DNA from 2 places in the Micromonospora sp. HM134 genome. Region 2 is predicted to be linked to the other one. Evidence: predicted binding sites of a transcription regulator. Region 2 holds the regulator's gene; the other holds the start of a gene.
What was found. The regulator HrcA, encoded in region 2, represses chaperone genes, less so after heat shock. The targets are predictions, from matches to a motif close to GGTTNGCACNCTCNNNNNGAGNGTGCNAACC.
Positions count from the first base shown of each region.

Region 1: groES (co-chaperone GroES) is a predicted target of HrcA. The motif match lies at 1,874-1,904, and genes of this name have one in related genera.

Region 1 covers NZ_CP041061.1:6,563,877-6,568,028, forward strand. The annotation lists gene groL (chaperonin GroEL) at 1-1,351, opposite strand, end outside; gene groES (co-chaperone GroES) at 1,425-1,739, opposite strand; gene FJK98_RS28445 (methyltransferase domain-containing protein) at 2,081-3,301, shown strand; gene ybaK (Cys-tRNA(Pro) deacylase) at 3,312-3,791, shown strand; gene FJK98_RS28455 (sugar ABC transporter substrate-binding protein) at 4,002-4,152, shown strand, end outside.
Region 2 covers NZ_CP041061.1:5,945,186-5,949,337, reverse strand. The annotation lists gene FJK98_RS25680 (DUF4870 domain-containing protein) at 1-577, opposite strand, end outside; gene hrcA (heat-inducible transcriptional repressor HrcA) at 813-1,835, shown strand; gene dnaJ (molecular chaperone DnaJ) at 1,910-3,055, shown strand; gene FJK98_RS25665 (16S rRNA (uracil(1498)-N(3))-methyltransferase) at 3,245-3,979, shown strand.

The DNA.
Region 1 (4,152 bases), 620 kb from region 2:
AGCGCAGCGGCTCGACCAGCGACTTGCGCACGATCGAGACACCGACCTTCTCGTCACCGGTGAGGCCGAGGTCGTCGTCGAGCACCGCGCGGATCTGGGCCAGCGCGGCACCGCCGCCGGGGACCGTGCCCTCCTCGACCGCGGCCTTGGTCGCGGCGATCGCGTCCTCGATGCGGTGCTTGCGCTCCTTCATCTCGACCTCGGTCGCCGCGCCCGCCTTGATGACCGCGATGCCGCCGGAGAGCTTCGCCAGCCGCTCGGCCAGCTTCTCCCGGTCCCAGTCGGAGTCGGACGCCTCGATCTCCTTGCGGATCTGGGCGACCCGGTCGGCGACCTCGGCGGACTGGCCGCCGCCGTCGATGACCGTGGTGTTCTCCTTGTCGACCACGACGCGCCGGGCGGTGCCGAGCGCCTCCAGGCCGACCTGGTCGAGCTTGTAGCCCAGCTCCGGGGCGACCAGCTCGGCACCGGTCAGGATCGCCATGTCCTGGAGCATCGCCTTACGGCGGTCGCCGAAGCCGGGGGCCTTGACCGCGCAGACCTTGATGGTCTTGCGGATCGCGTTGACCACCAGGGTGGACAGCGCCTGGCCCTCGACGTCCTCGGCAACGATCAGCAGCGGCTTGTTGTTCTGGAGAACCTTCTCCAGCAGCGGCAGCAGCTCCTCGATCGCCGAGATCTTCTGCGTGGTGATGAGGATGTACGGGTCCTCCAGCACCGACTCCTGCGACTCCGAGTCGGTGACGAAGTTCGGCGAGATGAAGCCCTTGTCGAACTGGAGACCCTCGGTCACCTCCAGCTCGGTGGTGAGGGTGGAGCCCTCCTCGACGGTGATCACACCGTCGCGGCCGACCCGCTCCATCGCCTCGGCGATCAGCTCGCCGATGGTGGCGTCCTGCGCCGAGATCGTCGCGACGTGCGCGATCGACTCCTTGTCGGCCACCTCGACGGCCCGGCCGAGCAGCGCCTCGGAGACCTTGGTGGCCGCCGCGTCGACGCCCCGCTTGAGGCCGGTCGGGTTGGCCCCGGCGGCCACGTTGCGCAGGCCCTCGCGGACCATCGCCTGGGCCAGCACGGTCGCGGTGGTGGTCCCGTCGCCGGCGACGTCGTTGGTCTTGGTCGCCACCTCCTTGACCAGCTGCGCGCCGAGGTTCTCGTACGGGTTGGTGAGCTCGATCTCCTTGGCGATGGTCACACCATCGTTGGTGATCGTCGGCGCACCGAATTTCTTGTCCAGGACGACGTTGCGCCCACGCGGGCCGAGGGTGACCTTGACCGTGTCCGCGAGGGCGTTGACACCGTGCTCCAGCAGGTGCCGGGCGTCGTCCGAGAAGCTCAGGATCTTCGCCATGAATGTCCCTTCGAAGCGACGTCGCCCCGGCCCGGCGAGCCGGACCGGGGCGACGACACTGGAATCGGTTTGGTTACTTCTCGATGACCGCGAGAACGTCGCGGGCGGAGAGCACCAGGTACTCCTCGCCGGCGTACTTGATCTCGGTGCCGCCGTACTTCGAGTACAGGACGGTGTCGCCGACCTTGACGTCGAGCGGCACGCGGTTGCCCTTGTCGTCGATCCGGCCCGGGCCGACGGCGAGGACGGTGCCCTCCTGCGGCTTCTCCTTGGCGGTGTCGGGGATCACGATGCCCGACGCCGTGGTGGTCTCAGCCTCGTTCGCCTGGACCACGATCCGGTCCTCGAGCGGCTTGATCGCAACCTTGGTCGCGGTAGTCACGGGCATACCCTCCTGGGGTACTTGGTTTCGTTGCCGGCCGAGAGTCCGACCAGCGTCAATCTGCCACATGCCACCGGGCGGGGCCGTCGTCGCGGGTGCCGGTCCGCCTGGCGTTCAGCACCCGGACCGGATGATCCGGACGCTGGCACCCTCAGGGTGAGAGTGCTAATCGCAGGTTATTCCTCGGCTAGCACTCCGTCAAGGAGAGTGCCAATCTGCCGCCCCTCGTGTCGCCGTCCCGCCGATGATCAACTCGATGGTGGCGATGTTGCGGTGACGACACCGCCCGGACACCGCAACATCGGCCCACCCGAGTCGGTCTCCCGGGAGGACCGGACAATGGGCGGGTGGATCTCGACCAGTTCGCCGCGCTGCGTACCACCGAGGGGTCGGCCGTGCTCGCCGCGGCGGCCGGGGTGGCCGGCGGCGACCCGCTGGTCGCGGCGGCGGCGCTGCGCTCGCGCGGGGTGCCGGCCGGGCTGGCCGCCGCCGCGCTGACCCAGGCCGAGCTGCGCCGCCGGGCGGTCGGCAAGTTCGGCCCGGAGGCGGCCGGGATGTTCCTCACCCGCCCCGGCCTGGAGCAGGCCACCCGCCGGGTGGTCGCCGACCGGCGGGCCGCCCGGCTCGCCGCCGTCGGGGTGCGCACCCTCGCCGACCTGGGTTGCGGCCTCGGCGCCGACGCGCTCGCCGCCGCCCGCGCCGGCATCCGGGTGTACGGCGTGGAGGCCGACCCGGTCACCGCCGCGCTGGCCGCCGCGAACGCCGAGGCCGCCGGGCTCGCCGGGACGTTCACCGTGGAGTGCGGCGACGCGACGGCGTTCGACGTGACCCGGGTCGACGCGGTCTTCTGCGATCCGGCCCGGCGGCGGGCCGGCACCGGACGGCGGATCTTCGACCCGGACGCCTACTCGCCGCCGTGGGACTTCGTCACCGGGCTGGCCGCACGGGTGCCGCACACGGTGGTGAAGGTGGCCCCCGGCATCGACCACGCGCTGATCCCGGCCGACGCCGAGGCGGAGTGGGTCAGCGTCGACGGGGACCTGGTCGAGGCGGCCCTGTGGTGCGGCGCGCTCGCCGGGGTGCCCCGCCGGGCGACCGTCCTGCGGTCGGGGCCCGGTGACGCCACCCCCCGTGCCCACCGGTTGACCGGCACGGGCGGCGTCGAGGCCGGCGTCGGACCGGTACGGCGCTACCTGTACGACCCGGACCCGGCCGTGGTCCGGGCGCACCTGGTCGCCGAACTGGCCGACACCCTCGACGCGACGCTGGCCGACCCGAGCATCGCCTACCTCTACGCGGACACCCCGCGTCCCACCCCGTTCGGCAGGTGCCTGGAGATCGTCGACGTGCTGCCGTTCTCGCTTAAGCGGCTGCGCGCGCTGCTGCGGGAGCGCCGGGTCGGCCGGGTGGAGATCCTCAAGCGGGGCTCGGCGTTGTCGCCCGAGCAACTGCGCCGGGACCTGCGACTGGCCGGGGAGAACCCGGCCAGCCTGGTGCTGACCCGGGTGGCCGGCGCACCGACGGTGCTGATCGGGCGACCGGTCGCGGACGGGGGCCCGCCGGGCTAGCGTGACCGGCATGGCGGGACAGGCCACCGCGGCGACGGCGCTGCTGACCAAGCGCAGGATCGCGTACAGCACCCACCCGTACGACGTCGCGCCGGACGCGCCGAACTACGGCGCACTGGTCGCGGCGGCGCTCGGGGTGCCGCCGGAGCGGGTGTTCAAGACGCTTGTCGCCGAGGTCGACGGGGCGCTGGCGGTGGCGGTCGTCCCGGTCACCGGCGAGCTGAACCTCAAGGCGCTGGCCACGGCGCTGGGCGGCAAGCGGGCCGCGCTGGCCGACCGGGCCGCCGCCGAGCGGAGCACCGGCTACGTGCGGGGCGGGATCAGCCCGCTGGGCCAGCGCCGACGGTTACCGACGGTGGTCGACGTCTCCGCGTTTGACCACGACACCGTCTACGTGTCGGCCGGCCGGCGGGGGTTGCAGCTCCAGCTCGCCCCGGCGGACCTGGTCGCCCTCACCGACGCCGGCACCGCGCGGATCGCCGCCGGCTGACCCGAGCGTCAGGAGCCGGTGGCAGACCGGACACGGAGCGTGATTGCGGGGCGGGTGTCCCGGGGGTGACAACCGCGTTGCTGAATTGTTACCGCCGCCAACAAACTTCTGACCTCGGCAGTCTTGCGCCCGACTCACGGACGGGAATACGTTGCCGGACACAACAAAACACCGACCACTCCTCCCCCACCCTCGAAAGGACCCGTGCAGATGCGCAAGGGCTTCCTCACCTTCGCCGCCGTCGGCCTGCTGGCCACCGGCAGCATGGCCGCCTGCGGCGACGACTCCAGCAGCAACGACGCCGGCGGCAGCACCGCCAAGAAGCCGAAGATCGGTGTGATCCTGCCGGACAGCAAGTCCT
Region 2 (4,152 bases):
GGTAGCGGTAGGCCTGACCCTCGTTGGCCTTCATGCCGGCGATGATCCCGAACAGGATCTGGATCACCACGACCGCGATGCTGGGCAGGAAGAGCAGGCACCAGCTCACGAACAGCAGCACGAACGCGATGATCGACCAGAGGATCTGGAAGTTCAGCGCGGCCAGCGCCTGCGCCCGGACGGCCGGCGACTGCTGCCCGCGCACCAGGTAGGCGATCAGCGGGGCGACGAAGCCGAGCGGGCCGAAGCTGATCAACGCGCCGGCGGCACCGCCGAAGTGCGCGACCAGCGCCCAGGTCTTGTCCTCGCTGTTGGCGTAGCCGCCGCTCGGCGCACCGTAGGTGCCGCCGGTCGGGTATCCGCCACCGGGCGGGGGGTAGCCACCCGGCGGTGGGTAGCCGCCGGCCGGCGGCTGGTCACCGGTGGGCGGCGGATACCCGCCGGGCGGGGGATACCCGCCCGCCCCCGGCGCGCCGGACAGTGGTGCGGTGGGCGGCTCGTATGGCGAGCCCTGGGGCGCGGTCGGGTCCGGCGGGACGCCGTCCCCCGCGCCGGGAGGGCGAGGTGGTTCAGTCATGCCCGCCACGGTAGGGGCTGCCGGCAAGGGTGCACCAGAGCGACACTGGTGAGGTTGGCCTCGACGTTCGGTCAGCGCCCGCGCCGGCATCCGCCGGGGCGGGCGCACCGACGGTCCGTCTTGATCATCGCGGCGGCGGCCCTGCCGACGTAGACTGGCACTCGCTACAGTCGAGTGCCAGAGTGCTTGCCCGGGCGCGGCAGCGCCCGGGGCGACGTGCGTCAGGAGGTGGGAGATGGGTCTCGACGACCGCAAACTCGCCGTGCTGCGGGCGATCGTCGAGGACTACGTCGCCACGCAGGAGCCCGTCGGCAGCAAGACGCTCGTCGAGCGGCACCAGCTCGGGGTCTCCCCGGCGACCGTCCGCAACGACATGGCGGTGCTGGAGGAGGAGGGCTACATCCGGCAGCCGCACACCAGCGCCGGCCGGGTCCCCACCGACCGGGGCTACCGCCTCTTCGTCGACCGGCTCTCCCGGGTCAAGCCGCTCAGCCCGGCCGAACGCCGGGCCATCGAGCGCTTCCTGGTCGGCGCGGTCGACCTCGACGACGTGGTGCACCGCACCGTACGCCTGCTGGCGCAGCTCACCCGGCAGGTCGCCGTGGTGCAGTACCCGTCGCTGGCCCGCTCGTCGGTGCGCCACCTGGAACTGGTGCCGATCTCCACCACCCGGCTGATGCTGGTCATGATCGCCGACACCGGGCGGGTCGAGCAGCGGCTGGTCGAGCTGCCCGCGCCGGTCCCCGCCGACGACGTCCTCGACCTGCGCCGGCTGGTCAACGAGAAACTCGTCGGGAGTCGGTTGTCCGACACTCCGCCGCTGGTGCAGGCGCTGGTCGACGAGAGTGCTCCGCACCTGCGCGGCGCGATGACCACCCTGTCCACCGTGCTGCTGGAGACCCTGGTGGAACGCACCGAGGAGCGGCTGGCGCTGGCCGGCACCGCCAACCTCACCCGGGGCGGCCTGCTCGACTTCCAGGGCTCGCTGCGACCCATCCTGGAGGCGCTCGAAGAGGAGGTCGTGCTACTCAAGCTGATCGGCGAGGCGGAGCCGAGCACCACCCGGGTGCTGATCGGCGACGAGAACGAGATCGACAACCTCCGCGCCGCCTCGGTGGTCAGCACCGGGTACGGCCCGGGCACCACCATCGTCGGCGGGCTGGGCGTGCTCGGCCCGACCCGGATGGACTACCCCGGCACCATCGCCACGGTGCGGGCCGTGGCACGCTACGTGGGCGAGCTGCTGGCCCAGAACTGACCAGTCAGGGCCGGCGGCCGGCTCCGGCCGCCGACCGGCGCAAACGCGAGACGAACATGAGGACACGGAACGCAGTGGCCAGGGACTACTACGGCATTCTCGGCGTGAGCCGGGAAGCCTCCGACGACGAGATCAAGCGCGCCTACCGCAAGCTGGCGCGGCAGTTCCACCCGGACGTCAATCCGGACCCGGAGGCACAGGAGAAGTTCAAGGACATCAACGCCGCGTACGAGGTCCTCTCGGACGACCGGAAGCGGCAGATCGTCGACCTGGGCGGCGACCCGCTCGCCCCGGGCGGCGGGGGCGCCGGCGGCCCGGGCGGCCCCGGCGGGGCCGGTCCGTTCGTCGGCTTCCAGGACATCATGGACGCCTTCTTCGGCGGCGCGGCCGGTGGCACCCGTGGCCCCCGACCGCGTACCCGGCCCGGGGCCGACGCGATCCTGCGGCTGGAACTGGACCTGCACGAGACCGCCTTCGGCGTCGAGGCCCCGATCACGGTCGACACCGCCGTGCTCTGCACCACCTGCTCCGGGGCGGGCACCGCGGCCGGCACCCACCTGGCGACCTGCGAGGCGTGCGGCGGCCGGGGCGAGGTGCAGTCGGTGCAGCGCACCTTCCTCGGCCAGGTCGTCTCGGCCCGGCCGTGCACCGTCTGCCAGGGCTACGGCACCACCATCCCGCATCCCTGCCCGACCTGCGCCGGCGACGGCCGGGTACGTACCCGCCGCTCGCTGACCGTCAAGATCCCGGCCGGGGTCGAGGACGGCATGCGCATCCGGCTCGCCCAGCAGGGCGAGGTCGGCCCGGGTGGCGGCACCGCCGGTGACCTCTACGTCGAGATCCACGAGCGGCCGCACGACGTCTACTCCCGCAAGGGCGACGACCTGCACTGCCGGGTCACCGTGCCGATGACCGCCGCCGCGCTGGGCACCCGGCTCACCATCAAGACGCTGGACAGCGACGAGAACGTCGACGTCAAGGCCGGCACCCAACCGGGCAGCACGCTACGGCTGCGCGCCCGGGGCGTACCGCACCTGCGCGGCACCGGCCGGGGCGACCTCTACGTCCACCTCGACGTGCGTACCCCGACCAAGCTCGACGCCGACCAGGAGAAGATGCTGCGGGACTTCGCCAAGACCCGGGGCGAGGAGGTCGCCGAGCTGAGCAAGCAGGGTGGCTTCTTCTCCCGGATGCGCGACGCCTTCAACGGCCACGCCTGACCCGGCCGTACCGGGACAGCGGAGCTTCGGCCTCCTCGTGCCGGCTGGCCTGCCTCGTCCCGGCTGGCCTGCCCGGGTCCTGGCTTGCTCGTTTCGGCTGGCCTGCCCGGCCCTGGCTGGCTTGTTCGGCCGGGCCCGGCCGGGGTCCGGGTGGCTTCTCGGCCGGGCCGGCCGGTTAGCCTGAGCGGCGTGTCCGCGCCGCTGTTCCTGGTCGAGTCGCTGCCCCCTGCCGACCAGTTCACCCTGGACGGCCCCGAGGGGCACCACGCCGCCACCGTGCAACGGCTGCGCGTCGGCGAGGAACTGCTGCTCGCCGACGGGCGGGGCGGCACCGCCACCGCCGTGGTCACCGCCGTCGGCCGGGGCGCCCTCGACGTCACCGTCACCTCCCGGGGGTACGTCGACGCGGACGTCCCCCGGCTGGTCGTGGTGCAGGGCATCGCCAAGGGCGACCGGGGCGAACTGGCCGTGCAGGCGATGACCGAGGTCGGGGTGGACGAGATCGTGCCCTGGGCGGCGTCCCGCTCGGTGGCGCAGTGGCGCGGCGACCGGGGCGTACGGGCCCGGGAGAAGTGGGTGGCGACGGCCCGGGAGGCGGCCAAACAGGCCCGCCGGGCGTGGCTGCCGGTGGTGGCCGGGGCCCCGGACGAGTCGACCGCCACGGTGGCGCGCCGGATCGCCGGGGCGGGCACGGCGTTCGTCCTGCACGAGGAGGCCGAGGAACGGCTCACCGCGGTCGACCTGCCGACCACCGGCGAGATCGTCCTGGTCGTCGGGCCGGAGGGCGGCATCGCCCCGACCGAGCTGACCACCTTCACCGACGCGGGCGCCCGCCCGGTACGCCTGGGACCCTCGGTCCTGCGCACCTCCACCGCCGGCCCCGCCGCCCTGGCCGTCCTCTCCACCCGCCTCTCCCGCTGGTAACCCACCTCGCCCTGCCCCACCCCGCCGAGCCCCGCCCCGAACCTGCCCGCTGCCCCGCCCAGCCCGCCCCGCCCCGCCCGCCCCGCCCCGCCCGCCCCGCCCCGCCCGCGTTGATCAAGAGGTTTGCGTCACCCCCCGGCCCGATTCCCGCCCCAAACTTCTTGATCACTGCC